One region of the Pararhizobium sp. PWRC1-1 genome, then DNA from elsewhere that is predicted to be linked to it. Evidence: riboswitches for the same ligand, from Rfam matches in the RefSeq annotation. Region 1 holds a riboswitch; the other holds the start of a gene.

Evidence for each region. Region 1 has a riboswitch for cobalamin ahead of cobU (bifunctional adenosylcobinamide kinase/adenosylcobinamide-phosphate guanylyltransferase). Riboswitches for the same ligand answer to the same signal wherever they lie in the genome.
Region 2: linked by a shared signal. The riboswitch ahead of nrdH (glutaredoxin-like protein NrdH) and the one ahead of cobU (bifunctional adenosylcobinamide kinase/adenosylcobinamide-phosphate guanylyltransferase) in region 1 are both predicted to bind cobalamin.

What each region holds. Positions count from the first base shown of each region.
Region 1 is NZ_JAFCXE010000026.1:43,171-58,165, reverse strand. Features, by position in the region: gene cobD (threonine-phosphate decarboxylase CobD) at 1-385, opposite strand, end outside; gene ACP7E0_RS29150 (cobyrinate a,c-diamide synthase) at 382-1,686, opposite strand; gene cobA (uroporphyrinogen-III C-methyltransferase) at 1,683-2,525, opposite strand; gene ACP7E0_RS29140 (cobalamin biosynthesis protein) at 2,522-2,959, opposite strand; gene ACP7E0_RS29135 (hypothetical protein) at 2,939-3,145, shown strand; gene ACP7E0_RS29130 (hypothetical protein) at 3,578-3,745, shown strand; gene ACP7E0_RS29125 (DUF1488 domain-containing protein) at 3,788-4,051, shown strand; gene ACP7E0_RS29120 (TSUP family transporter) at 4,177-4,962, shown strand; gene cobO (cob(I)yrinic acid a,c-diamide adenosyltransferase) at 4,975-5,619, opposite strand; gene cobN (cobaltochelatase subunit CobN) at 5,668-9,699, opposite strand; gene cobW (cobalamin biosynthesis protein CobW) at 9,893-10,957, opposite strand; gene cobU (bifunctional adenosylcobinamide kinase/adenosylcobinamide-phosphate guanylyltransferase) at 10,961-11,485, opposite strand; cobalamin riboswitch at 11,661-12,059, opposite strand; gene ACP7E0_RS29095 (chloride channel protein) at 12,301-14,091, shown strand; gene ACP7E0_RS29090 (cobyric acid synthase) at 14,108-14,995, opposite strand, start outside.
Region 2 is NZ_JAFCXE010000029.1:30,269-45,263, reverse strand. Features, by position in the region: gene ACP7E0_RS30475 (alanine racemase) at 1-579, shown strand, start outside; gene ACP7E0_RS30470 (ATP-binding cassette domain-containing protein) at 590-1,327, shown strand; gene ACP7E0_RS30465 (TetR/AcrR family transcriptional regulator C-terminal domain-containing protein) at 1,337-2,023, opposite strand; gene ACP7E0_RS30460 (multidrug effflux MFS transporter) at 2,225-3,424, shown strand; gene ACP7E0_RS30455 (DUF418 domain-containing protein) at 3,485-4,681, opposite strand; gene ACP7E0_RS30450 (TetR/AcrR family transcriptional regulator) at 4,687-5,301, opposite strand; cobalamin riboswitch at 5,787-6,009, shown strand; gene nrdH (glutaredoxin-like protein NrdH) at 6,273-6,494, shown strand; gene nrdI (class Ib ribonucleoside-diphosphate reductase assembly flavoprotein NrdI) at 6,522-6,929, shown strand; partial or broken gene nrdE (class 1b ribonucleoside-diphosphate reductase subunit alpha) at 6,989-9,115, shown strand; gene nrdF (class 1b ribonucleoside-diphosphate reductase subunit beta) at 9,245-10,243, shown strand; gene ACP7E0_RS30425 (hypothetical protein) at 10,455-10,721, shown strand; gene ACP7E0_RS30420 (IclR family transcriptional regulator) at 11,252-12,007, opposite strand; gene ACP7E0_RS30415 (CoA transferase subunit A) at 12,147-12,995, shown strand; gene ACP7E0_RS30410 (CoA-transferase subunit beta) at 13,006-13,788, shown strand; gene pcaF (3-oxoadipyl-CoA thiolase) at 13,789-14,994, shown strand.

The sequences.
Region 1 (14,995 bases):
GCGTCAGTTGATCGGGCGTAAAGATTTCGTCGATCGCAAAACCGGCACTGGTAAAGGCTCGCGCATATTCGCCGTAAGTCGGTCCAAAAATGGCGATGCGCCTGCCCGGCGCGACAAGACGCGGCAAGAGCTGGATGACCGATTGAGTGCCGGGAACGGGAAGCGGCAGACTGTCATCGCTGCGATAGTAGCGTGCAGCCGCATTTCGCGCACTGTCCACCAAATAACGATCCGGCAGGCGGTGCCATGCCTGGATCGGAACATCCGGCAACGCGACAGGATTGGGATTGATGCCGGTCGAGAGGTCCAGCCAGTCCTCGGGTCTGCCGCCGAACACCGCCGCAACCTCAGTAACTCCACCACCGTGCATGATCGGCGCAGTCATGCGGAGCGAACCGTGTCGATGAGATGCATGAAGGAGCCGGCGACCTGTCCGCGCCGCAGCCCGGCAGATCCGAGCAGTGTGCCTGCGGCATCGGCCGTATCGAACAGCCGGTCGGCAGCGCCCTCCGACAGGATCGTGGCATAGTGAAATTCATGCGCCATCATCGGACCATCAAAAAAAACGGCATCGAGCGGAGTGACCCGCCGGTAGCCCAGATGCCGCTTGCGCTCGGCAAAACTGGTGGCGAGCGGCAGGAAACCGAGCATTCCGTAGCGCTTGCCATCGGCGGCGACAAGCCCCTCGCCCAGCACCATGTAACCCCCGCATTCGCCGAAAATCCGCGCACCACGATCCCGCGCCGTTGCCATGCCGGATTTGAACTGCCCGGCATCGGCTAGAAGCCCGGCGTGAAGCTCGGGATAGCCGCCCGGTAGATAGACGGCATCGGCATCGGCAGCAGGTGTCTCGTCGGTGAGGGGCGAAAAGAATGTCAGCTCGGCACCGGCGCGCCGCCAGCCAGACAGCAGATGCTCGTAACAAAAGGCAAAGGCGACATCGCGGGCGATGGCGATTTTCTGGCCGAGCGGTTTCAAGGGCGGGACATCGCCCTGCGAACGCGGGAACGGGCTCAACCGTGCAAGGGACAGGATTGCGTCCAGATCACAACCCTTTTCGACCTGCATTGCTGCGTGCTCGATGAAAGCATCCAGCGCACCGTGCTCCCCGGCCTGCACAAGGCCGAGATGGCGTTCCGGCAGCTTCATTGCAGCATCCTGCCGCAAGACGCCCAGCACCGGCATGCCGATCGCATGCAGCGCACCGCGCAGCATCGTTTCGTGGCGGACGCTACCGACCTTGTTGAGAATGACGCCGGACACATGCACATCGTCGCGGTGCATGGCATAGCCGCGCACCAGCGCCCCAACCGATTGCGCCATACGGCCGCAATCGACCACCAGTATGACGGAAAGACCCAGCATCGCGGCGAGATCTGCGGGCGAGCCTGTATCGTCGATCGCACCGTCATAGAGCCCCATCATCGCCTCGATGATCAGCGCCTCGCGGCCCGCAGTCGATAGGACTGCATTGGCGCGAAGCAGCTCCGGACGCATTGCCCATGGATCGTAGTTCAGGCAAATCTTGCCGCTCGCGGCTGTATGGAAAGCCGGGTCGATATAGTCCGGGCCAGCCTTGCCCGGTGCCAGCGGAATTCCACGGTTGCGCAAGGCTCGCATCACTCCGAGCGTCACCGTCGTCTTGCCGGAACCGGACGAAGGCGCCGCGATCAACAAACCGCTCATGCCGGGTCCTTGTAAGTCCGGCTCGACAGCGGATCCGCCGTCAGAACGCGGCCGTCGAGAGCGCCCAGCCAGTCGAGCGACGCCCGCAGGCGCACCACCTCGCCGACAACGACGATGGCCGGTGGTTCAAGCCCGGATGCGATGACATCGGCTTCGGCGCGCGACAGCGTCGTTTCCAAAACCGTCTGTTGCGCCGTCGCGGCATTGCAAACGAAGGCGACGGGTTCGTCCGGTGAGCGGCCGGCAGAAATGAGATTGGAAGCAATCTGGGCGATATGTTTCATCGCCATATACATGACGATCACCGGCGAGCCTTTGGCGATGCCTTCCCAGTGTATCCGGTCGGGAACCAAACCCGAGGAATCATGGCCGGTGAGAAACGTCACCGCGTGATTGACCTCCCGGTGCGTGACCGGAATGCCGGCATAGGCCAGCCCGCCGATACCTGCGGTAATGCCCGGCACGATGCGGAACGGGATGCCATGTTCGACCAGCGTCAAAGCCTCCTCGCCGCCACGGCCGAAGACGAAGGGATCGCCGCCCTTCAGCCGCAGCACGCGCTTGCCCTGGCGGGCCAGCTCGACCAGCCGCAGCGAAATATCACGCTGTTTCGGCGACGGCTTGCCGCCGCGTTTTCCGGCGAATTCCAGTATGGCGCCCGACTTGGCCAGGCTCAGGCAATCGGCATTCACCAGCGCATCATGGACAATGATATCGGCTTGGCGCAGCGCATTCGCGGCATGCAGGGTCAGCAACCCTGGATCACCGGGACCGGCACCGACCAGCCAGACCGAGCCCGGCGCCAGTTCGGGCAGACCGGAAAACAACGTGTCGGTCATGGCGCGGCTCCCAATACCATGGACATAGGCAGCCTTGATTCCAGATATGAAGATACGGATTCATTTTGCCAGCGTCCAACGGCAACATCCTGACTTGACTCGATAAATTCTCCACGAGCAATGGCAGCAGTCGCATGAGCCGACTTGATCTTCGGAACGATCAGCGCGCCAGACTTGCCTGTCGCAGCCAGGGCCGCCGCTTCCGCCACGCCGTGGCAGCCGGTCAAGGCAAAGACGATGTCCGACGGATTTTGCAGCCGCGGCGACTGCGCCTCCAGCGTACCGGCATCGAAAACCAGGAAGGGAACGGAAAAATGCGTGGCGGCGGCAAGCATCGCCGGTTCCGCCACACGGCTATCAAGTGAAGCAATACCGGTGAGCATGAGGTGATCAATGCCGGCCGTGGCTAGCGCTTGTTCGGCAAGCAGGATCACCTCGTCGCAAGGCGTGCCGCGCTCGCAGCCAAGGCCGAGAACGAGGGGCCTGCGACCTGCCTGTTCGCCGATATCCAGATGCATCACAAAGACGGGCCTCCCAAGCCGCATGATCACGATGCGCCGGGGCCTTCGACAGCCAAAGGCTTCGAAGCGGTCTGGACAGCACCGGATGAAGCCCCCTGACTGGGTCGGCCGCACCGGACGCTCTTTCAGCCCACCGTGATGGGCACCGTCGCACGTCCTCCTGTTTACCGGAGGCCACCTGCCCGGTCAAACCGGATTGCGTCATTCGCGCCGCAGCCCGCGCCATACAAACGATTACGCGCTCATTGGCAGCGGACGCCTACTGAGCCACAGCGTGACCTCACTTAAACCTCAATTGACGCCCACGGCTGGCTGAGGTGCCCACCAAAGACGCGTACGCTTGCGGCACCGCATTCCGCATTGGAATATTTCTGACGATGACGAGCACCAGCCGCTCCTTGCCATCGCGATACCAATCAAAATGAGTGACGTCACGAGCCACAGGATTTTGTGCGTTCGGCGCGCGGGCATTTAATACAACAGCATCGATCGTTCGCGGCCTGCCGCCGGTCAGATGCAGGAGGACTGCCCATGATGTTTTTCAAGAAAAAACCTGCCCTGATCAAGGTTCTCGCCGCGACGACACCAAAGGCGGTGCGCAAGACGGCTGAGATCATGATCAAGACGACCAGAAAGCCCGACAGCGACGGTCAGCATCGCCACATGCTGCGCACCGTCGAAGACAACCGGATTCTGTGAGATCCGGCCTTCGTATTTTCATAGTTTAAGGTATATCGCTTCATGGCATTGACGTTTCCCAACACCAGCCGCAGTTATGACGAAACCGCCAGACGCGTCCGCTTTCTCGGCCATGACGGCATGTTCGAAGTAAAATTCTTCGTTGAAATCGGCGCCCTTCCCAAGATCGTCTCGCGTGCCCCGAGCGAGGCCGATTGCCTTGCAGCCTTCGATGCGGCGCGCAACGCGGTGCATGATATTGCCCGCAAGGCCTATGGGCGCGACCGTCGCGACAGCTACGTGCTGACCGAGGCACATTTCAAATAGGGCACAAACCCGTCATGATTTTCAGGAAGGGCCAGCGTGGTCCTTTCGGCGGCCTTTGCATTTCCGGCAAACCTCTGACACACAGTGGCTGAATTTTCATCCGCTCTGGCTGTCCGAGTCTCCCCGTGCACGATCTTGCTCCCCATCTCCTCGCCTTCCTGTTTGCAGCCGCTTTCCTTGCCGGTTTCATAGATTCCATCGCCGGTGGCGGCGGCATGATCACCATACCGGCCATGCTGATCGCCGGCATTCCGCCGCTCGAAACACTGGGCACCAACAAGCTGCAGTCGCTGTTCGGATCGGGCTCCGCCAGCATCGCCTATGCGCGGCGCGGCCATGTCAACCTTGTCGAACAATTGCCGATGGCGGCGCTTGCCATGATTGGCGGCGCGCTGGGTGCTGCGCTGGCGACGATCGTTCCCGGCGACGTTCTCAAGACGGTGCTGCCGTTCTTCCTGATCGCCATCGCGCTCTATTTCGGTCTCAAGCCGAACATCAGCGACGTCGATCAGACACGCCGGATGACACCCTTCCTTTTCGGCCTCATCTTCGTTCCGCTGATCGGCTTCTATGACGGCGTCTTCGGCCCGGGCACCGGCTCTTTCTTCATGCTGGGCTTCGTGACACTGGCCGGTTTCGGCGTCTTGAAGGCGACGGCGCACACGAAATTCCTGAATTTCGGCTCGAATGTCGGCGGCTTCATCGTGTTCGGGCTGTACGGCGTGATCCTTTGGAAGGTCGGCCTTGTGATGGGCGTCGGCCAATTTGTCGGCGCGCAGGTCGGCTCACGCTTTGCGATGAAGAACGGCGCCAAGATCATCAAGCCGCTTCTGGTCGTCACCTGCATCGCACTGGCGATCAAGCTCCTGGCAGATCCGGGCCACCCGGTCCGGATCTGGCTTGGCTGGTAAAAGCAGAGCCGCTTAGAATTCGACTCCGACCTGCGCCTTGATGCCGGAGCGGAAGGGATGCTTGATCAGCTCCATCTCGGTGACGAGGTCGGCAGCCTCGATCAATTCTTCCTTGGCGTTGCGGCCGGTCAGCACGACGTGGGTCATGTGCGGCTTTTCTTCCTTCAGGAACCGCACCACTTCGGCAACATCGATATAGTCATAGCGCAGCGCGATATTGATCTCGTCGAGTAGAACCATGGAATTGCGTTCGTCGCGGATCAGTTCCTTGGCCTTCTCCCAGGCTTTTTGCGCCATTGCGATATCGCGCGAACGGTCCTGCGTTTCCCAGGTAAAACCTTCGCCCAGCGTGTAGAACTGGCAGACATCGCCAAAATGCTTCTCGATCAGGTCGCGCTCGCCGGTTTCCCAGGCGCCCTTGATAAACTGGACGACGGCTGACGGCATGCCATGGGCGATGTGACGGAAGATCATCCCGAAACCGGCCGTCGATTTGCCCTTGCCCTTGCCGGTATTGACGATGATCAGGCCCTTCTGGTCCGTCTTCGTCGCCATGATCTTTTCGCGCGCGGTCTTCTTCTTCGCCATCTTCATGGCGTGGCGTGCCTCATCGTGGACTGGGCCGGTCTCGGTTGTCTGTACGTCGTCTTCACTCATTGTGTGTCCTCTGCGAATTCGTTTGTTTTTGTCATTGGCGAAGCGCCGTTACTCGGCCGCCGTCGAAAGCCCCTGCAACTCGAACCGGGCCGAGTTGGAGCGCGGCGACCAGAGGCCGCGGTCGATCGCCTCCATCAGCTTGTCGGTCATTTCGCGCAGCGCATCCGGGTTCTTGTCCTCCATGAACCGGCGGACGCGCTCGTCCATCACATAGGCCTGGTAGACCGCCTCGAAATGATGGCTGCGAACAGCGCCGGTCGTTGCCGCGAAGGCAAACATGTAGTCGACCGTGGCGGCGATCTCGAAGGCGCCCTTGTAGCCGTGGCGCATGACGCCCTCGATCCATTTCGGATTGACGACGCGGCCGCGCACCACCCGGCCAATCTCTTCTTCCAGCGAGCGGATCACCGGCTTTTCCGGACGCGAATGGTCATTGTGATAGATCGTCGGGCGCGTGCCGGCCATCTGCTCGACGGCCAGGCTCATGCCGCCTTCGAACTGGTAGTAGTCGTCGCTGTCGAGCAGGTCGTGCTCGCGGTTGTCCTGGTTCTGGACGACGGCTTCGACGGTCTTCAGCTGCGCTTCGAGAAGCCCGCGCTCGGCGTTGCCGTCTTCCCCAGCCCCATAGGCATAGCTTCCCCAGGTGAGATAGGCGTCGGCAAGATCGGCGCGATTGTCCCAGCCGCCCTCATCCATCAGTGCCTGCAACCCGGCCCCGTAGGCGCCGGGCTTCGCCCCGAAGACACGGTAGGAGGCGCGCCGTGATGCTTCCTTCGGCGCAACGCCGGCAGCCGCCAGCCGTTTGGTTTCCGCCCGCATGCGGGCGGCAATCATATTGTCGGCATCATCCTCTTCGAGCCCGCCAACGGCGCGGATCGCCGTATCGAACAGGGCGATCTGCTCGGGAAAGGCATCGCGGAAAAAGCCGGAAATGCGCAAGGTGACATCGACGCGCGGTCGGCCGAGCACCGCCAGCGGCACGATCTCATAGCCGGTGACGCGGCGCGACATCATATCCCAGACCGGCTTGGTGCCGATCAGCGCCATCGCCTGGGCGATATCGTCGCCGCCCGTGCGCATGTTCGATGTGCCCCAGGCGGTGAGCCCGAACGATGTCGGCCAGTCACCGTGATCCTGCAGATAGCGGCGGATCAACAGCTCGGCCGATTTCTTGCCGAGTTCGAACGCCGCAGGCGTCGGCACGGCCCGGCTGTCGACCGAATAAAAGTTGCGCCCCGTCGGCAACACATCCGGCCGCCCGCGCGTCGGCGCACCGGAGGGGCCGGGAGCGACAAAACGGCCGTCGAGACCGGTCATCAGGGCGGCGATTTCGGCGGGGCCGGATTGGACAATGGAGGGTTTGAGGCGGGTTTCGATCTCGTGAAGAACGGCCCGGGTGGCAATCCAGTCATCCGGGCACGGCAATTCGCCCGAGACGAACCGGGCGGCCAGCAGCTCGATGCGCTCGACGGTGTCGCCGGCAGTGCGCCACGGGGCGTCCGAGACTTCGGCAAGGATGGCCGGCTTGGGGCCAAGCCAACCATCTGAGAGGACGCAGTCGAGGGGGTCGAAAGAACGCTCCTGATTGATCTCGCCCCTTGTGGGGGAGATCAATGTGGAAAATCTCAGGCCCGCATCCGCCGCGATCGCCCGCTGCAGGCTCTGGTCGCCGCCCTCGCTCTGCCCGCGTGGCACTCTTGCCAGGGCAACCGTCAGATCCGTCAGCAAGCGGCCTTCCGGCGCCACGCCAAAGATATGCAGGCCATCGCGGATCTGCAGCTCTTTGAGATCGCAGAGATAGGCATCGAGCTTTTCGAGCGCCTTGTCCTCGCCGTCCGTGCCGGCAATACCGGCATCATGATCAAGGCCGATATCGCGCACCAGTTCGAGGATCTGCTTGCTGAGCAGCCTGAGACGCCGCGGATCACCGCCGGCCGCGTCATAATATTCGTCGACCAGCGCTTCCAGGTCTTTCATCGGACCATAGGATTCGGCCCGCGTCAGCGGCGGCGTCAGGTGGTCGATGATGACGGCGCTGGTGCGGCGCTTGGCCTGCGTTCCCTCGCCCGGATCGTTGACGATGAACGGATAGAGATGCGGCATCGGGCCAAAGACAGCTTCCGGATAGCAGGTCTCCGACAGCGCCAGCGACTTGCCCGGCAGCCATTCGAGATTGCCGTGCTTGCCCATATGGACGATGGCATGAGCGCCGTATTCACGGCGGAGGTACGCATAGAAAGCCAGATAACCATGCGGCGGCACGAGATCCGGCGAATGATAGGTTTCCTTCGGATCGATATTGTAGCCGCGTGACGGCTGAATGCCGACCAGTGTTTTTCCAAAGCGCGTGAGCGGCAAGGCGAACTGGCCATCGCGGAAGAACGGATCGCTTTGCGGTTCGCCCCATCGGCCGGTGACTTCAGCCTGAATCTGAACGGGAAGGGACGCAAAGAAGGTGTTGTATTGATTCAACGAAAGCGTTTCGCGGATCTGACAATCCGCCCGTACCGAATTGGTCGGGCCGTCCATCAGGTGGCGGATCAGCGCGTCGCCGTCGGTAGGGATGGAATCGATGCCGTAGCCTTCGGTGGCCATCGCCTTCATCACTTCGATCGTCCCGGCCGGTGTATCGAGGCCGACGCCATTGCCAAGCCGCCCGTCGCGATTGGGATAGTTCGCCATGATGATCGCCACGCGGCGCTCAGCCGGTGCCGCTTGACGCAACCTCGCCCAGTTTGCCGCAAGCTTGGCCGCAAAGGCGACGCGGTCAGCGAGAGGCTCGTGGCCGACGATATTGGCCTCGACATCGGTGTCATAGACAGCCGCTGCCTTGAACGAGACGGCCCGCGACAGGATGCGGCCATCGACTTCCGGCAGCGCCACGTTCATCGCCAGATCGCGAGCCATCAGGCCCTGCGGCGAGGATTCCCATGCGGCCCGCGACGAGCCGGAAAAGATCACCTGAAGGACCGGCGCATCGGAAAATTCAAGCACGGTCGACTTACGGTCGGCGCCGGGCGCGGAAACAGCAAACCCCGTCGCATTCATCACCACTGTGGGCGGTACCTCACCGAAGATCGCCTGTAGCGTGCCGATCGACACGGCATCCTTGAGGCTGGACACGAACACCGGCAGCACTGTCAAACCTTCGGCACTGAGCGCTTCGATCAGGGCTTCGACAGGTTTTGTTTCGCCGCTTTGGACCAGCGCACGGTAGAAGCAGAGGGCGACTGTCGGGGGTTCGAGTCCCTCTCCCGCTACCGGCTTCAAATGGGAGGGGATGCTCTTGTTTCCCGGAAGCATACCCCCCTCTGCCCTATCGGGCATCTCCCCCTCAAGGGGGGAGATCGCTGGTGACAGCTCTCGCTCCTTCAGTAAATTCGCCGCAACAGTAAAAGCTGCCGGCTCGTCCGGGTGCGGCAGGCCATTCTCCCCCCTTGAGGGGGAGATGTCAGCAGCGCTGACAGAGGGGGAAATCTCGCCGAAAGCAGCAAACCCAGCGGCCTTTTTCCAAGCCTCGACCCCGATCACACCCTGCCCCGGCCACCAGATCCCCGCCTTCATCAGCGGTGCTGCCGATTCCGGTTTTTCCGCGCCGTCGATCAGCGCCTCGGCATAGCGCAGCAGCCGCGCCATGTTGTCGGCGCCGCCTTCGGTGAAATAGGCCCACATGCGGTTGCGGTCTTCCGCAGAGACGGTCGAGAACGGCTCCAACCCGGGATCGGGCTTGTCGCAGCCCGGCAGCACGGCAATCTGGAATTTATGGGTGACGGCGGCTGCATGCAGCGCCTCCAGCACATATTGAAAATAGCTGGCGCCGCCGAGTGGGCGAACGATGATCAGCTTGGCATGACGCGCCGTGCGCTCGACATAGGTATCGACCGACATCGGGTGCTTGAGCGTCAGAAGGCTTGCCACCCGCAGGCTCGACTTTCCTCCACGCGTGCGGTGCGCGCCAGCAATCGACGAAAGCTCGGTATCCGCTGCCGACAGGAACAGGATATCGGCTGGTGATTGACCGAGATCGATCGCTTCCTCGCCGTCGGTAATCGTGCCTTTCTGAGCTAGGAGGAGATGCATGGTATTCCCCAAAGGCAGCGATACCCCCCTCTGTCACTCCGTGACATCTCCCCCACAAGGGGGAAGATCGGGGCCGCGCGGTGCCGGGACGCTTGCACCAAGAAATTTGAGCGCGAGGCAGCCACAGCTGATCTCCCCCCTTGTGGGGGAGATGTCCGCCAGGACAGAGGGGGGTACGCCGCGCTCACCATTGTCAAACCGCCGCAGCGATCGCAGCACGCACGGCCGCTTCATCCATGTCGTGCAGGCCGATGACGACCAGGCGCGTGCGGCGCACTTCGCCGGCAGCCCAGGGGCGGTCGAAATACTGGTCAATGCGGGCGCCGACGCCCTGGATCAAAAGGCGCATCGGCTTGCCGGGAATATCGGCAAAGCCCTTCAGGCGCAGCACGTCGTGCTCTGCGATGATCCGCTTCAGCTTTTCGATGAAACTGGCGGGATCGGTAATGGACCCCAGTTCAACGATGAAGCTGTCGAATTCGTCATGGCTATGCTCCTCGCCGGCCTCATGCTGCATCTCGTGATGGGATTTACGGTTGGCGATGTCGCTTTCGGTGCCGACACCAAGGCCGAGCAGGACGGCGGCGGAAACCTCGCCGTTCTTCGCCTCGATCATCGTCGGCTTGCGGTGGGTGCGCGAAGAGACCTCGTTGCGGACAAAGGCAAGGCCGGTCGAATCGAGCAGGTCGGTCTTGTTGAGGATGATCAGGTCGGCCGCGGTCAGCTGGTCTTCGAACAGTTCCTCGATCGGGCTTTCGTGATCGAGATTGTCGTCGTTGACGCGCAGCGCATCGACCTTGTCATGATCGTCGGCAAACCGTCCGGCCGCAACAGCTGCACTATCGACAACGGTGATGACGCCATCGACGGTGACCTGCGTGCGGATATCCGGCCAGTTGAAGGCTGCGATCAGCGGCTGTGGCAGCGCCAGACCGGACGTTTCGATGATGATATGGTCCGGGCGGCTCTCGCGCTCCAGCAGTTTGGTCATGGTCGGGATGAAATCATCGGCGACGGTGCAGCAGATGCAGCCATTGGTCAGCTCGATGATATCGTCCTCGCTGCACGCTTCGGCGCCGCAGCCCTTCAGGACGTCGCCATCGACGCCAAGATCGCCGAATTCGTTGATGATCAGCGCGATGCGGCGGCCGCCAGCATTCTGCAGGATGTTGCGGATCATCGTCGTCTTGCCGGCACCGAGAAAGCCGGTAATGACGGTCGCCGGGATCTTGCCGTGGACGGCCTTTTCAATAGTCATGGATCAACCCTTCATTTTCAGCGGCAATCCAGCCGCGATGAAATAGACGTCTGCGGATATCTCCGCAACGATTTGGTGCAGCCGGCCGGCATGGTCGCGAAAGTCACGCGCCATCCGGTTTTCCGGCACGATGCCCAGGCCGACCTCGTTCGAAACGAAGACCAGCCGGGCTTTTGCCTGCGGCACATAGGCCGCAAGCCGTTTAAATTCCGCCGCAATATCCCGATGCTCCATCATCAGATTAGTGACCCAGAGCGTCAGGCAATCGATCAGAACGATGCGATCAGGCGCATCGATCGCCTTCAGGCAGCCGGCAAGATCGAGAGGCTCTTCATGGGTCTGCCACTCTGGTCCGCGGCGATCGCGATGCTCGGTAATCCTTGCCTGCATCTCGTCGTCCCAAGCCCTTCCGGTCGCGACGTAATGCATGCGCAGACCCGACGCCGTCACGAGTTTTTCGGCGAAGGTGGATTTGCCGGAACGGGCGCCGCCCAGAACCAGCACGCTGCCTGACTGTATCGATGTCATGAAATGATCCCGGCCTCAGCGCGCGCCGGAAAGAACAAGAATTCTTGGCTCACGAAAACCAGCATTCGCGGCAACGCGAAACAGGCCGTTCCGGGGACGGGATGATAAAGCCATGACAACCTCCGTGCTGGCATCGGGAGTATCTCTCCCTGGGTTGGGCGAACCCCAATCTAAAACGGGGCCCTTGAGGATGGCAGGTCTCCTGGCTCACGGCGCCACGCCCCAAATGGGACGAACGGGTTCGCCTCGCCTTCCCGGAGTGTTTTGCGCCAGATTGCGTTACCGCAATCGACGGGCATCACGAAGAGGTGGACGATTCGTAGATAATAGAGGCGTCCGGCCCCGGCTGATCGTGACGTCACTCCAGTGGCTTTTCCGGTTGGGCCGATCCATGCCGCTGCCGCGAATACGGACAGTCCGGTAACATCGGCTTTCCCGGATGGCGAACCCTGACCGTTCTACAGTCGCGGGGTCGGCTGCGATAAGGACGCCCGGTCTGGGTCCGGCCCGTCGCATTCCCATTTACTCCCGACATGCAAACGGCATATCGGGAACCATCCAATGACCGATGATTAGGCGCTCGCCTGGATCAAGTCAATTGCGGCACTCACTCGCCGCCATGGTTTGGCCCGGCCTCGGCAAGACTAAGCTTGATCTCCCAGACCATGCCTTCTAGAGCAATTCCAGCGGAAGTGCGCAGCGGTTTTGCGTCCGAAATTGCGTAGAAAAAAAGACAGGCCGTTTTCGCAATTCGAAGAAAAGCGGAAATGCCCACGACGGCGCAGAGACAGGATGGCCAGGCAATGAAGCTGAAGATGATTCCGAAACTTAACCTGCGGCGGCTCGGCTATCTCTCGCTGCTTTTCGATCTCGGGCGCATGCGGGCCTTTGCGCGGCGGAGCGAACTCGGCCTGGTCGTCGCGGGCATGATCGTCGGTGTTACGTCGGGTCTTGCCGTCACCGCGATGAGCATCATATCGAGCCGCCTGCACAGCCTGATCTTCGGCATTGCCGATGACGAAAGGCTGAGTTCCAGCAATCTGCAGGGCGAAATTTCCATATTGATCGCGCCGGTGGCCGGTGGGATCATTCTCGGCCTGGTGATGGTCGTTCTGGCGTCGTGGCGCAAGAAGCCGATGGTCGACCCGATCGAGGCGAACGCGCTGCATGGTGGCCGCCTGTCTCTGACCGATAGCATTATCGTTGCGATCCAGAACCTGATCTCCAATGGTTTTGGTGCGTCCGTCGGGCTTGAGGCCGGTTATACGCAGCTCGCATCCGGCATTGCGTCAAAACTCGGCATCTCGCTGCAGCTTCGCCGCTCGGACCTGCGCACCCTGGTCGGCTGCGGCGCCGCCGGTGCCATCGCTGCCGCATTCAATGCACCGTTGACGGGCGCCTTTTATGCCTTCGAGCTGATCATCGGCACCTATACGATCGTGTCGCTGACACCGGTCGTGGTTTCCGCCCTGATCGCAAATCTCGTGGCCAGATGGCTGTATGCGGGCGATTTTACCATCGATGTCGGTCAGTTCGGCGCCGTCGTCCCGGCCGACTATCTGCCGGCATTGTTGCTCGGCTGCCTCTGCGCCGGCATGGGCATTCTTTTGATGAAGGGCGTCTCGCTGATCGAGGGGCTTGCCCGCCGCAGCTCGATCCCTGCTCCCATGCGCCCGGCGCTCGGCGGCATCGTCGTCGGGCTTCTGGCACTGGTATCGCCGCAAGTGCTTTCGGCCGGTCACGGCGCCCTGCATCTCAATCTCGCCAGTTCGCCGGCGATCCCGATGCTGATCGGCCTGTTCCTGATGAAATCACTCGCCTCGGCCGTCTCGATCGGCTCCGGCTTTCGCGGCGGCCTGTTCTTTGCCTCGCTGTTCATGGGCGCGCTGCTCGGCAAGCTGTTTGCTTTTTCCGCGCCCTACATATTTTCCCACGCAACGCTGACGCCAGTCATCTACGCAGTCGTCGGCATGAGTTCGCTGGCGGTCGCCATTATCGGCGGGCCACTGACCATGACATTCCTGGCACTGGAAATCACCGGCGACTTTCCGATCACCGTCCTTGTTCTGGCAGCCGTGATCACCTCATCACTCGTCGTACGGACCACCTTCGGCTACTCATTCGCCACATGGCGTTTTCACCTGCGCGGCGAAAGCATCCGTAGCGCCCATGATGTCGGCTGGATCAGGAACCTGACGGTTGGCCGCCTGATGCGCACCGATGTCCGCACGATCGACATTCAGGCAACGCTGGAGGATTTCCGGAGAGACTTTCCGCTTGGATCGACACAACGGGTCGTCGTCGTCGACGGCGCAAAATATGCCGGCATCATTCAGGTTCCCGAAGTCTATGCCAGCCCCATCGAGGCCAGCGAGGAAAAGCAGGGCCTTTCCGGCTTCATCCGCCTCCCAAACGATTTCCTGCAGCCGAACATGAACGCCAAGCAGGCAGCCGCCTTGTTCGACACCACGGAGAGCGATGGGCTGGCCGTGGTCAACAATCTCATCGAACGGCGCGTCGTTGGCCTGTTGACGGAAAGCCATACGCTGCGCCGTTACAGCGAAGAGCTTGACCGCAGACGCCGCGAGGCATCCGGAGAAATCTAAAAGGGTTCGCTTCGGCTCAGGACATCAGGCTGTCGAGCCAGCGCGGCTCCAGCACGGCTTCCAGCTCGGCTGCGACATCGTCGAGCGCACGGTCAACCGACAGCCGGTAGTTTTCGCCGCCGCCTTCGATGCCGAAACTTTTGAGCAGCGCTGCACGATAGGCGTCGCTGGCAAACAGCCCGTGCAGATAGGTTCCGCTGACCATGCCATCTGCGGAGACCGCTCCATCCGGGCGGCCGTCGATAATCACAGCCGGCCGGGTACAGTCGGCACCGGTGGTACGGCCGAGGTGAATTTCGTAGCCTTCCAGCGCCACATCGTAGATCGCCGAGCGGGCGCGGCTGTTGCGCACCGTCTTCTCCGGCGCCATCTCCGTTTCGACCGCAAGAAGGCCGAGCCCGCGGATCTCACCGACATTGCCTTCGATGCCATGCGGATCGGCAACCCGGTTTCCGAGCATCTGATAGCCGCCGCAGATACCGATGACACGGCCGCCACGCCGCACATGCGCCTGCAGATCACGGTCCCATCCTTGCGCGCGAAAATCGGCGAGATCGGCAATCGTCGCCTTCGATCCCGGAATAACCACCAGACCGGCGTCAGCGGGAATGCGCTCGCCGGCGCGAACAAAAACGAGATCGACCTCGGGTTCGGCAGCCAACGGATCAAGATCATCGAAATTGGCGATGCGCGAAAAAACCGGCACGGCGACCTTCAACGCCCTGCCCGTCCCTCGCGCCAGCTTTTCCAGAACCACGGAATCTTCAGCCGGCAGGCGGGCGGCACTTTTCAGCCAGGGCACGACGCCGAAACAGGACCAGCCGGTAAAACTGCCGACCGCCGCAATCCCATCGTCAAACAGCGACACGTCGCCCCGGAACTTGTTGATGATATAGCCGCTGAT
Region 2 (14,995 bases), on a different contig from region 1:
CCAACGCACAATCTGGCGACGCTGACCAAGGCTGCCGAGGCGCTGGCGAAGGCCGGACGCACCGGCATTGAAGTCAATGCACCGGGCACGACATCCTCGGTTCTGCTGCAGGGACTGGCTGATGCAGGTGCGACGCAATGTGAACCCGGAAACGGTCTGCACGGTATGACGGCGCTGCATGTCGTCGAGGACCTGCCGGAGCTTCCGGCCGTTTGCTACCTCACCGAGGTCTCGCACCTTTCTGGCGGCAAGGCCTATTGCTTCGGCGGCGGCTTCTACATCGACCCGATCTTTCCGGACTACGATGTCAAGGCGATCGTCTCAGGCGAGCCGACGGTCGCGGCATCGTCGCTGCGCAGTGTCGAAGTGCCGCCGCCATCGGCCATCGACTACTACGCGATGATCGATGCTGGTGGACCGAAAGCACCGAAGCCCGGCGATACCGCCGTCTTCGGTTTCCGCGGACAGGCCTTCGTCACCCGCGCCTATGTCGTCGGCGTCGCTGGAATATCCAAGGGCATGCCGAAAGTCGAAAGCATCGAGAACGGTTTCGGCGAACCTCAATCCTGGCCGGTGTAGGAGAACGACAATGAATAATCAGGCCCCTGTGCTGCAGTTGAAAGACATCCGCAAGAATTTCGACGCGGTCGTCGCCATCGAGAATTTTTCGCTCGATATCTATCCCGGCGAGATCGTCGCCCTCGTTGGCGATAACGGCGCTGGCAAGTCGACGCTGATCAAGATCGTCTCCGGCGTCTATGGCCCGTCCTCCGGCACGATCACCATCGAGGGCGAGACCGTCGCCATGTCCAACGCCACCATGGCCCGCTCGCACGGGATCGAGGTGGTCTATCAGGATCTGGCGCTGGCCGACCAGCAGACGGTCTATATGAACATGTTCCTCGGACGCGAACTCACCAACAGTATTGGCCTACTTGATCGCAGCACGATGATTTCCGAGACGGAAAAGCTGGTGAAAGAACTCGATGTGCGCATTCCGTCGGCGCATGCGACGATCCGCGATCTCTCCGGCGGCCAGCGACAGGGTGTAGCGATCGCCCGTGCCACCCGCTGGGCAAAGAAGCTGATCCTGCTCGACGAGCCGACGGCAGCGCTCGGCGTTGCCGAGACTGCGAAGGTCGAGGAAATCGTGCAATCGCTGAAGTCGCGCAATATCGGCGTGCTCATCATCAGCCACAGCCTCGATCAGGTGTTCAAGCTGTCTGACCGGATCTGCGTCTTAAGGCGCGGTAAGCAGATCGGCATCCGCAGGACCGCGGAGACCAACAAGAACGAGATAGTCTCGATGATTACCGGCGTCAGTTGACACCGGGATTCACGCCGTCTTGACCGCCAGCGTGTTTGCCTGCGCTGGCGCATAGGCCCGCATGAATGTCCGTACGGCATTGCGGGCGGCCGTTTCCAGCTCCGCTTCCGTTGGCGTCACGCCAAACAGCGTGCTCATCTGCAGGTCGGCATTGACCAGTGCCAGGAACTGACGGGCAGCGACGTCGAAATCGTCTATATCCAGCAGGCCCTTGTGGGCAAGCCTTGAGAAAAGCGCTGCCAGTGCCGTGCCGATCTTGCCGGGGCCGTGCTGGCGCCAGCTTTCGAACAGATGCGGATAGCGCTCGCCTTCGGACTGGACCAGCTTGCGCAGGAACTTTCCGTCCTGGTTGCAGATGCAATTGTGGCTAAGGCGAACGGCGAAAGCGACGAGATCGTCTTCGAAATTGTCCGGCTTCTCGGGAAATGTCGACAGCGTGGTGAACAGCATGGCGTTGGCCCGGTCCATCACGTCCTCGACCACGGCGGTGAACAGGTTCTCTTTTTCCCGGTAGTGATTGTAGACGGTCTGGCGCGAGACACAGGCTTCGGCAGCGATCTCGTCGATACTGGCGCCGGTAAAACCTTGACGGCAAAACACTTCTGCGGCGGCTTCCAGAATAGACTTGCGCTTGGCGCATTGCCCGCGCTGGCTGTGCACGGACATTTTCGGAACTGGGTCACGATTGGTTTTCATAGGCCAAACATAAAGTCTCTTGACGTTTTAGACAATGGTGTCTAATTTTACATCTATGTCCAATTATTTTGACACTGACTGCCAAAGGCGCAGAGGTCTCCCAAGCACCGTGACCTTGGCAACGATCACATTGAACCCTTGAGAGCAACGCGGCATGACACCGGTCCGGTCTTGTGCGGCCGTTTTCTGAAAGATGACCCCATGACGTCCTCCTTCTTCCGGACTGCCCTCATCCTCGGCCTGTTGTCGGCCATCGGCCCCTTCGCCATCGACATGTATCTTCCGGCGCTGCCCTCGATCGGGCAAGACCTCGGCGCCGAGAACCATATCGTGCAGCTGAGCCTGCTTGCCTTCTTCATCTCCTTTGCGCTGGCGCAGCTGGTCTACGGCCCCTTGTCCGACATGTGGGGCCGCAAGGCGCCACTGTACATCGGCATCGGCATTTTCGCGTTCGCCAGCATCGGCTGCGCGCTGGCAAGCGATATCGAAACGCTGATTGCCTTCCGCTTCCTGCAGGGGATTGGCGGCGCTGCAGGCATGGTTATCCCGCGCGCCATCGTCCGCGACATGCACACCGGCGTGCAGGCTGCCCGCCTGATGTCGCTCTTGATGCTGGTGTTCAGCATCTCGCCGATCCTGGCGCCACTGACCGGCAGTGCCGTCATCGCGTTCTACGGCTGGCGCGGGGTGTTCTGGGCCGTGATGATCGCCGCCTTGATCGGTCTCATCCTGTTGGCGACGCAACTGCAGGAAACCCGCCTCAAGGAACATCGCGCCGAAAGTGGCCTGCGCAGCGCCATGGCGGCTTACGGGCTGTTGCTGAGGGACAAGAACTTCCTGACGCTGACCTTTATCGGCGGTCTCGGAATTTCCAGCTTCCTCGTCTACCTCGCCAACTCGCCCTTCGTGCTGATCGACTACTACGGGCTGACACCGATTCAATACAGTTTCGCCTTCTCCATCAATGCCGTGTCGTTCTTTACGGTGTCGCAGGCGACGGGCTGGTTCGGGGAACGTTTTGGGCTTGTCCGCGTCATGCGCATCGCGGTGACGGCCTTCGCGCTGACCATGGCAGTGATGGCGATCGTGATGAGCCTCGGCTTCAACCAGCTTCCGGTGATGGCCGCATTCCTGTTCGTCGGTTACGGCTTCCTCGGTCTCGTCATCCCGACAAGTGCGGTGCTGGCGTTGGAAGAGCATGGCGAGATCGCCGGCACGGCGTCGTCGCTGATGGGCACGCTGCATTTCGTCACCGCAGCCGTTGCGATGGTCATCGCGTCGGTGTTCTTTGATGGCACGGCCGTTCCGATGGCGATGGGCATCGCGCTCTGCGCTGTCGGAGCACTGCTGCTCACCCAGGCCACAATCGGTCGCCGTCGCACGGTTGCCGCCGCCGAGTAAGCGGCCGGTCATAGTGATAGGGAACAACAAAGGCCCACCGATGCTCCGGGCCTTTGTTGTTCAGATCGCTTTGGTTTTCCGCCATTTCGGCCAGGCGGCGATGGTGATGGCCCGCAACCCCCATTCCAAGGGGCCATAGGCAAAGCGCGCCATCCACCAACGGCTGAGTGCCAGTTGCAGCATGAAGATTCCCAAGGCGGCAAGCAGGCCGGCAAGCGGCGGCCACTGTCCCATCAGCCGGAAGCCGTAGGCATGGAACAGCGCGGCGCAGATTACGGATTGCAGCAGATAGTTGGACAAAGCCATGCGCCCGGCCGGTGCCAACGCTGCGGCCAAGGTCTCGCCTGCCTTGCGCTGAAACAGCATCATCGCAGCGGCGAGATAGCCGGCGGTGAGGAAAGGGCCGAGCAGAATGCCGAGCGCCAGTCCCAGCACATCCCAGCCGGAGCCGACCAGATAGACAGCGCCATAAGCATAAAGCGCCGAAGCCGGCAGGCCGACGAGCAGGCCGATCCGCAACATCCGCCGGTAGAAGGGCGCATACGTTTTGAAGTCGGCCAACATCCGTCTTTTGCCCGCCGCCATGCCGGCCAGGAACATCGCGAAGGCGCAAGGCGCCTGCATAACACCGATCACGATCCAAATTTCGCTGAGATCGCGCAGATGTTGAGCAATCACCGTTGCCGGCGTCTCGCGATAGGCGGCCATGACCCTGGCGGCATCACGAAACGAGGTCGAGAGGTCGATGGCGGATGGTACCAGTATTTGCGTGAGCCCCAGTGATGCCCAGAGCAGGGCCGTCGCGACGATCAGCCCTTTGGCAAGTCTGAGCACCTTTGCCTCGGGCGTTTGCCGAAAGGCGAGAAGCAGGGCGCCGAGGAAAGCATAGGTGGTAAGGATATCGCCGTGGAACAGGAGAACGGCGTGCAGCAGCCCGATCGTCCACAGCCCAGCCTGACGCCGCAGGATCCGTGGCAGAAACGCCGCTCCGGCTTTTTCCGCCGATTGCATCTGCAGGGTGAAGCTGTAGCCGAACAGGAACGAGAACAGCAGATAGAATTTCATTTCAAAGAGAAAGGCGACGAGAAATCGGACCGCCATGTCCAGTTCCGACGTGAAGAATGGATCAGCCACCGAAGCACCGTAAAAGGGGGACAGGAAGGCGCAGATATTGACGGTCAGGATACCGAACAGGGCGAAACCGCGCACGGAATCGACGTCGAGGATACGCTCCTCGGAAATTGTTTGATGCAGCATCACGTTCAGCATTCTCTGGCGGCGATGCCATGGCGCAGGAAACGGTCGAGCAGCGTGTGCATCATCTTCCGGTTCTGCAGCGGCCGGAATTCCGGGTCGACGGCAATCCGGCTGAAGATGCCGTCGATCAGCGCAGCGATCCAGACGGTCGCAGCTGGGACGTCAAGCGTCGCATCGATCTGGCCGCGGCTTGCGGCCTCTTGCAGCACGGCTTGAAGGGCATCGCGCATCGCCTTGTCGTTGCGCTCGACGCGGCTGCGGATTTCGCCTTCGCGCCCGGCTTCTGCGGCGATTTCGAGCGTCAGGCTGGCGAAGGCTGTATCAGCGGCGAGGTCGAGCACCACGTCCATGAAGGTGACAAGCGCTGCATAATGATCGTTCTCACGACCGATCGCCTCGAAATAGGCGGCTGTCGACACACCCTCTTCATCGACGATCGCGGCGATCATCGCCTGCTTGTTTGGGAAATAGTGAAACAGGTTACCGGGGCTCATCCCGGCAGCAGCGCAGATTTCCGCAGTGCTCGTGCCATGAAAGCCCTTCCGGGCGAAGCATGCCCTTGCGGCATCAATGATTGTCTGGCGGCGTTCAGCATGTTTTTCAGGATCGATTTTTCGCATCAAAGTTGCTCAAATACTTACTAGACAGACTACTCTATCTAACAAATATTCGAGGATGTCAATTGGCTGCTACATGTAGGGTCCGGCCGGTGGGCGTCCCGGCGTAGCCGCACGGTCGCCGAGCTTGCTTCATCCCGCCGTATAGACTTCAAGCATCCGATCCACGTCGGTTCGATCATCGACGTGGTCGCTGAGATTGTTCGGCCGGCAGGCGTTCGGTGACGGTCGCCGTCGAGCTTTGGTCGGAGACATTGTTGGATGGCAGCCGGATTGGTAATGGTGTCGGTCGGACCCGACGGCAGGCCGGTGGGTTACGGGCGTGGCTCATAGCGGAAAGCAGAACGGCTGTCCCGGGCTGCAGCCGCGCTACCACAGCCGATTGCTGTGCCCGCCGTTAACTCCCCGTTATCCACAATACTGCGAAAATTCTGCACTGCACGGCATGTTTCCGACATCTACACATTGACGACATTTTCCCGTAGTATACCATATATAGTGTTCAAGGCTCCTCCGAATCGCAAGGTGCGGAGGCTAAGAGGGAATGCGGTACGCTTGGCCATTGAGGCTAGGCAAAACCGGAGCTGCCCCCGCAACTGTAAGCGACGAGCGTCTGTTTCATTTCAAGTCACTGGAGCATCAGGCTTTGGGAAGACGGAATGGACGCAACGACCCGCAAGCCAGGAGACCTGCCTTAAACAAAACGTCCACGGGCGGGGTGCCCGGAAGGTCGCGTGATGTGCAGCGGAATGACTCCGCTTTGGATTGCGTTCTTCCGATGCCCGCCAAAAAGGCTTCGGGGTGAAGGCATGTCAGTCAATCGAATTCGCAGACCAAGAGTTGCGGGATCGCGAGCGGCAGCGCAGGCCTAACCTCTCGCAAGCATCGCAATACAAGACCCCACGATCGGATCCGTGTGCAGCGGCTCGGAGCCTGTCGTGTGCCAGTAACATCACAGACCCACGAGGAACCTCATGAACATTACCGTCTACAGCAAGCCTTCATGCGTCCAGTGCACAGCGACCTATCGCGCGCTGGATCGTGAAGGCATCGACTATCAGGTCGTTGACATTTCCAAGGACGAGGACGCCTTTGCAAAGGTGATCGGCCTCGGATACCAGCAGGTTCCGGTCGTGATTGCCGGGCAGGACCATTGGGCTGGCTTCCGGCCGGACAAGATCAGCGCACTTTCCTGAGTGAAGCCAAAGCACGGTAGACAAGCGATGGGCCTGATCGTCTACTATTCCAGCCTTTCGGAAAATACCCATCGCTTCGTCGCCAAGCTCGGTCTGAAATCGGCCCGCATTCCTGTCAGCCTAGGCGCGGAAACGCCCGATGTGCGCGAACCCTTCGTCCTCATCCTGCCGACCTATTGCGGCGATGACGGCAAGGGCGCTGTTCCCAAGCAGGTGATCCGCTTTCTCAACAATGCGGACAACCGATCCCTCATCCGGGGCGTGATCGCCGCCGGCAACAGCAATTTCGGCGAGACGTTCGGTCTCGCGGGCAATGTCATCTCGGATAAATGCCGGGTGCCGTACCTGTACAGGTTCGAGCTTCTGGGTACCGACGAGGATGTCGCCAATGTCATCAATGGATTGGAACGATTTTGGACGTCTCAGAGACTTTGACGCGGAATGCGGGCGGAAAACCGTTGAATACTTTTCCTCATTCCGCTGGTGAACGCCCCTTGAAGGCGACAGAAACCGCGATTGATTATCACGCGCTGAACGCGATGCTGAACCTTTATGACGACGAGGGGAAGATCCAGCTGGACAAGGATCGGCTGGCCGCAAAGCAGTATTTCCTCCAGCACGTCAACCAGAACACCGTGTTCTTCCATAATCTCAGAGAGAAACTCGATTATTTGGTGACCGAAGGCTATTACGAGCGCGAGGTTCTCGACCAGTATTCGTTCAACTTCGTGCGCGACCTCTACGATCATGCCTATGCTAAGAAATTCCGTTTCCCGACCTTCCTCGGCGCGTTCAAGTATTACACCAGCTACACGTTGAAAACCTTTGATGGAAAACGCTATCTTGAGCGTTACGAAGACCGTATCTGCATGGTGGCGCTGGCACTCGCCTAGGGCAACGAATCCACGGCCCGCGACATGGTCGACGAGATCATTTCCGGCCGCTTCCAGCCGGCGACGCCGACCTTCCTCAATGCCGGCAAGAAGCAGCGCGGCGAGCTCGTGTCGTGCTTCCTTCTGCGTGTTGAAGACAACATGGAATCAATCGCCCGCGGTATCAATTCAGCACTGCAGCTGTCCAAGCGCGGCGGCGGGGTAGCGCTGTCGCTGACCAATATCCGCGAGGCCGGAGCCCCGATCAAGCAGATCGAAAACCAGTCGTCCGGCATCATCCCCGTGATGAAGCTATTGGAAGACTCATTTTCCTATGCCAACCAGCTCGGCGCCCGCCAAGGAGCAGGGGCCGTTTATCTGAACGCCCATCACCCCGACATCATGCGCTTCCTTGATACCAAGCGTGAAAACGCCGACGAGAAGATCCGCATCAAGACGCTGTCGCTCGGTGTTGTCGTTCCGGACATCACCTTCGAATTGGCGAAGAACAACGAGGACATGTACCTGTTCTCGCCCTATGACGTCGAGCGCGTCTACGGCGTGCCGTTCACCGAAATCTCGGTGACGGAAAAATACCGCGAGATGGCGGACGATGCCCGCATCTCCAAGAAGAAGATCAAGGCGCGCGAATTCTTCCAGGTGCTTGCCGAAATCCAGTTCGAGAGCGGCTATCCGTACATCATGTTCGAGGACACGGTGAACCGGGCAAACCCGATCGCCGGCCGCATTACCATGAGCAATCTCTGCTCGGAAATCCTGCAGGTGAGCGAAGCCAGCGACTATAATGACGACCTATCCTACAAGCATATGGGCAAGGACATTTCCTGCAATCTCGGCTCGCTGAATATCGCAGCGGCGATGGACAGTGCAGATTTCGGCAAGACCATCGAAACGTCGATCCGGGCGTTGACTGCGGTTTCCGACATGAGCCATATCTCCTCGGTGCCGTCGATCGAGAAGGGCAATGATGACAGCCACGCCATCGGTCTCGGCCAGATGAACCTGCATGGCTATCTCGCCCGTGAGCGCATCTATTACGGCTCGGAAGAAGGCGTCGATTTCACCAATATCTATTTCTACACGGTGACCTACCACGCCATCCGCGCATCGAACCGGATCGCTGTCGAGCGCGGATCGAGCTTCAAGGGCTTTGAGAATTCGAAATACGCTTCCGGCGACTATTTCGCCAAATATACGCAACAGGAATGGGTGCCTGCCACCGGGCGCGTGCTTGAACTGTTCGAGACCGCCGGCATCCACATCCCGACGCAGGAAGACTGGCTGGCCCTGAAGAAGAATGTCATGGCGACGGGCCTCTACAACCAGAACCTCCAGGCCGTGCCGCCAACCGGGTCGATCTCCTACATCAACCACTCGACCTCCTCGATCCATCCGATCGTCTCGAAGATCGAGATCCGCAAGGAAGGCAAGATCGGCCGCGTCTACTATCCGGCACCGTTCATGACCAACGACAATCTCGATTACTATCAGGACGCCTACGAGATCGGGCCTGAGAAGATCATCGACACCTATGCGGCAGCAACGCAGCATGTCGATCAGGGCCTGTCACTGACCCTGTTCTTCCGCGATACGGCAACGACGCGCGATATCAACAAGGCACAGATCTATGCCTGGAAGAAGGGGATCAAGACGATCTATTACATCCGCCTTCGCCAGATGGCGTTGTCCGGCACCGAGGTGCAGGGCTGCGTGTCGTGCAGTCTATAAGCATTGCAGGCCCCCTCATACTACCTGTCGGGCATCTTCTCCCCGTAAACGGGGCGAAGGGACCTGCGGCAACCTCCGTCGTCCCCGGGAGAGGGCTAGGGTGAGGGGCATTTCCATCGTGCGAAACACATAAAGACCAAGGATCAAACTCCCATGAACATCGCCATCAAGCCAGTTTCGCGCGTGCGTGCCATTAACTGGAACCGCATCGAAGACGACAAGGACCTTGAAGTCTGGAACCGGCTGACCGGGAATTTCTGGCTGCCGGAAAAGGTGCCGCTTTCCAACGACATTCCGTCCTGGGCGACCTTGCGGCCGGAAGAGCAGCAGTTGACGATCCGCGTCTTCACCGGACTGACCCTGCTGGATACGATCCAGACCAGCATCGGCGCGCCAAAACTGATGGAGGATGCGATCACGCAGCACGAGGAAGCTGTCTATTCCAACATCTCCTTCATGGAAGCGGTGCATGCCCGTTCCTATTCTTCGATCTTCTCGACGCTCTGCTCGACGCCGGATGTTGATGACGCCTATCGCTGGTCGGAGGAAAACGAGCATCTGCAACGCAAATCGGCGCTAATCCTCGAACAGTACCGCAATCCCGATCCGCTGAAGCGAAAGGTCGCCAGCGTCTTCCTCGAAAGCTTCCTGTTCTATTCCGGCTTCTACCTGCCGATGTTCTGGTCGAGCCGGGCCAAGTTGACCAACACCGCTGACATGATCCGCCTGATCATCCGCGACGAGGCGGTGCACGGCTATTATATCGGCTACAAGTTCCAGAAGGGCCTGGAGCGGTTGAATGCGGAAAAGCAGCAGGAGATCAAGGACTTCGCCTACGAACTTCTATTCGAGCTTTATGATAACGAGGCTAAATATACGGAAACCCTTTATGACGGCGTCGGCCTGACCGAGGACGTCAAGAAGTTCCTGCACTATAACGCCAACAAGGCGCTGATGAATCTCGGCTACGAGGCGTTGTTCCCGGCTGAGGCCTGCAAAGTCAATCCGGCGATCCTCTCGGCGCTATCGCCGAACGCCGACGAGAACCACGACTTCTTCTCCGGCTCCGGCTCGTCCTACGTCATCGGCAAGGCCGTGGCGACCGAAGACGATGACTGGGATTTCTGAGCGATTTTCCCTTCGCCGTTTTGGCTCCCTCCTCGAACAGAGCCGATGTTGCGGCCGTACTTGATGTCCTCTCTGACGCAATTGTAACCGGACCGTACTGCCATCCGATCTGAAAAGGGGGATACATATCTGGCTAACCGGTTGACGCTCCACCTCAGCGCAGCGGGTAAAATTCTAGGGTATATATTCGGCCAAACAAGGTACCAGATCGATGCCGACAGACGCGGCGCAGAAGGGTTTGTGGAAGCTGATGTTGAAGTTGCCAGCCCTGCGCGGGCAGCTTCAGCTTCTCACTGTGAGGAATACAAGCTTGCTCAGTCTTTGCGCCGCTTTTCACGATGCAAGCTCTACGCTCAATTCCTTGAGGAAGGATCCGAATGTCGAGAGTGCGATCATCCGGGGATATGAGACACTGTGCAGCGAAATCGAAGGCGAAGTGATCGAGATCAGTCTGCAGGGGCCAGCCAAGCAGCGTTAAGAAATCCGCGTATGCTGCTGTTTCTCTCTTCTTTTATCCTGTTCCGAAGTGCGAAGACATAGCACTTTTGAAACAGTCAAAAGAATTTTCAGCCTTTGTGGACGCAATTATTCCACAAAGAGCGTTTGACCGCTGTTCCGATTCCGAGTGCTAATGTGACCCAAAGTTGAATACTTGGGGGCGGGTATGCGGCGAGCGTAAAGTCGATCAATCATTCTGCGATCACATAGACCAAGTGGAGGCGCAGGTCCGCGTCGATCCCGCGGCTGATATGTTCCCGTCTTCACACGCATGCCGCCGTCATTGGGGTGGCGGCTTCCGCCGGCGCTAGGCTTTCACGCCCGGATCGAGCCGGCCGCTCGGTATTGCCGCCTCAACCTGCACCAGGATATCAGGCGTAGTGTCACCGATACCATGCCATGGACGATACCGGTGAAACGCAGTTGGCGAGGCTTGGCAACGTGCCGATTACGCAGTGAATGATGGCGGTGAGAAGGTTGGCGGAACCCGCCAGCATCGGGTCTGCGAGGTTAACGTAAAACCAGCCGCAGTGCCCTTTGCGTCTCTTTCAGTAAAATCAGATAGCGGGCCACCATCTCGGCAGCTGGCACATGAGCCGCAGGCGCGCCGATATTGATGGCGGCGACCACGCGGCCGCGGTCGTTTTCCACCGGGACGGCGATGGAGCAGAGGCCGAGTTCCAGCTCTTGGTCGATAACGGCGTATCCTTCGAAGCGGACGCGGCGAAGTTCCTCCATCAGCACGTCCGGATCGGTCTTCGTCAATGGCGTATTGGCTTTGAGTTCAGAGCGATCCAGCAGACCACGAGCTTCGGTTTCAGGCAGAGCGGCGAGAAGTACCCGCCCCATCGACGCGCAATAGGCCGGCAGGCGCGAACCCGGCGAGAGATTGATCGACATCACACGCTTCTGCGAAGCGCGGGCGATGTAGACCACCTCGGTCCCGTCCAGCACGGAGGCCGACGCGCTTTGGCCGGATTTTTCCGAGAGCTGGTCAAGATGGGGCTGGATCATCAGCGGCAGCGGTGTCGCCGACAGATAGGCATGGCCGAGCCGCAGCACCTTCGGCGTCAGCGCAAAGAACTTGCCGTCATAGTCGGCGTAACCGAGATCGGCGAGCGTCAGCAGGCAGCGGCGCACCGTTGCCCGGTCGAGCTCCGTCAGCTTGGCCGTCTCGGCGATGGTGAGCTTTGGCCGCGTTTCTCCGAAGGCTTCGATGACTTTTAGGCCGCGCGCAAAGCCGCTGACAAAATCCGATTCCCGCATGCCAAAGCCCCCCCAATTCAAGCTAATATGTGCGTTATACGAACAAATATCAAATACCGCACGAAATATTTGACGGGATACGGATTCGAGCGCTTATTTGCGCCGACCAGACAGGAAGACAGATCAGGAGGAGAATGCCTTGGCGCGATTGATGTCGCTGGCGGAAGCCATTTCCGAAAACGTGCGTGACGGCGATACCGTTGCCATGGAGGGGTTCACCCATCTGATCCCCTATGCCGCCGGTCATGAAGTGATCCGGCAAGGCAAGAAGGACCTTTTCCTGATCCGCATGACGCCGGACATCCTCTATGACCAGCTGATCGGAGCAGGTTCCGCCCGCGGGATGAAATTTTCCTGGGGCGGCAATCCCGGTGTCGGCTCGCTGCACCGCTTTCGCGATGCCGTCGAAAACCAGTGGCCACGGCCGCTTGAGATCGAGGAACATTCCCATGCCGCCATGGCCAATGCCTATGAGGCAGGGGCGGCAAACCTGCCATTTGCCATGCTGCGCGGCTATATCGGCGCCGATCTCACCAAAGTAAACCCGAATATCAAGCAGGTGACATGCCCCTTCACCGGCGAAGTGCTAGCGGCTGTTCCTGCCATCCGCCCGGATGTGACGATCATCCATGCACTCAGAGCCGACCGGAAGGGCAATGTGCTCATCGAAGGCATTCTCGGCGTGCAGAAGGAAGCGGTGCTTGGCGCCAAGCGCTCGATCGTCACAGTCGAGGAGATCGTAGATGAGTTGAACCCGCCATCGCCGAACTCGGTCGTGCTGCCGTCCTGGGCGATGACTGCGGTTGTCGAGGTGCCCGGCGGTGCCTACCCGTCCTATGCGCAAGGCTATTATCCGCGCTCCAACGCCTTCTACATCGCCTGGGACGAGATTGCCCGCGACCGCGATACGTTCCAGGCCTGGATCGAGGAGAACATCATGAAGGCCAAGCCGGAAGACTTTGCCAAACATGCGAAGAAGGCTGCGTGAGGAGACACCGATGAGCGATTTCACCCCCACCGAAATGATGACCATTGCCGCTTCGCGCGCGCTCACTAATGACGATGTCTGCTTCGTCGGCATCGGCGCCCCATCGGCCGCCTGCAACGTCGCGCGCCTCACCCATGCGCCGGATATCACGTTGATCTATGAAAGCGGTACGGTCGGCACCAAGCCGGATGTCTTGCCGCTATCGATCGGCGATGGCGAGCTGTGCGACACAGCCCTTTTCACGGTCTCGGTGCCGGAAATGTTCCGCTACTGGCTGCAGGGCGGACGCATCACCACCGGCTTTCTCGGTGGTGCCCAGATCGACAAGTTTGCCAACCTCAACACCACCGTTGTCGGTTCCTATGACCATCCGAAAGTGCGGCTGCCCGGCGGCGGCGGCGCTCCGGAGATCGCCAGCAATTGCGGCCAGATCTTCATCACCATGGCGCTCTCCAAGCGCGGCTTCGTCGACAAGCTCAACTTCATTACCTCCATGGGGCATGGTGAAGGCGGTAACCATCGCGAACGATTGGGCATGAAGACCAAGGGCCCAACCCGCGTCATCTCCGACCTGTGCATTCTTGAGCCGGATCCGGTCACCAAGGAACTAACCGTCGTGTCGATCCATCAAGGCGTGACCCGCGAGCAGATCGTCGAGAACTGTGGCTGGCCGATCAAGTTTGCCCAAGCCGTAATCGACACACCGGTTCCGACGGAAATCGAGCTTCAAACCCTGCGCGACATCAATGCGCGCACCAAGAAAGCCCATCAGGGCAGCAAGGAGGCTGCGTAAATGGCCGAGGCTTACATCTGTGACTATATTCGCACCCCGATCGGCCGCTTCGGCGGTGCGCTTTCCTCCGTCCGCGCCGATGATCTGGGGGCCATTCCGCTCAAGGCCCTGATGCAGCGCAACGCCGCCGTTGATTGGCAAGCGGTCGATGACGTCATTCTCGGCTGTGCCAACCAGGCGGGCGAGGACAATCGCAACGTCGCGCGCATGTCGCTGCTGCTTGCGGGCTTGCCGCTGGAGGTCTCCGGCACGACGATCAACCGGCTCTGCGGCTCCGGCATGGACGCCGTGATTGCGGCCGCCCGCGCCATTCGTGCAGGCGAGGCGGAGTTGATGATAGCCGGCGGGGTCGAGAACATGTCGCGTGCTCCTTTCGTCATGCCGAAAGCCGAAAGCGCCTTTTCCCGCGCCGCCGAAGTTCACGACACGACGATCGGCTGGCGCTTCATCAATCCTCTGATGAAAAAGCAATACGGTGTCGATTCCATGCCCGAGACCGGCGAGAACGTCGCCGAGGAATTCAAGGTCAATCGCCAGGATCAGGATGCGTTTGCTGTTCGCTCGCAGAACAAGGCGGCAGTGGCCCAGGAAAACGGACGGCTCGCCCAGGAGATTACCTCCGTGACCATCCCGCAGCGCAAGGGCGACCCAATCGTCGTCGGCAGGGATGAACATCCGCGCGCCACGACGATCGAAACGCTTGCCAAGCTCGGCACGCCGTTCAAGAAGGAAGGCGGCACCGTTACCGCAGGCAATGCCTCCGGTGTCAACGATGGTGCAGCGGCCCTGATCATTGCCTCCGAAGCCGCCGTGCGGAAACACGGCCTGACGCCGATTGCGCGTATCATGGGTGGCGCTGCTGCAGGCGTGCCGCCACGCGTCATGGGCATCGGCCCCGTGCCTGCATCGCGAAAGCTGATGGCCAGGCTTAGCATGACGCAGGACCAGTTCGATGTGATCGAGCTCAACGAGGCCTTCGCCAGCCAGGGCCTCGCGGTTCTACGTGAACTCGGCATTGCCGACAACGATGCACGCGTCAATCGCAACGGCGGCGCCATCGCACTCGGCCACCCGCTCGGCATGTCCGGCGCCCGCATCACCGGCACGGCAGCACTCGAACTCAAGCTGACCGGGGGGCGCTATTCGCTTTCGACCATGTGCATCGGGGTCGGGCAGGGGATCGCGATCGCGCTGGAACGCGCCTGAG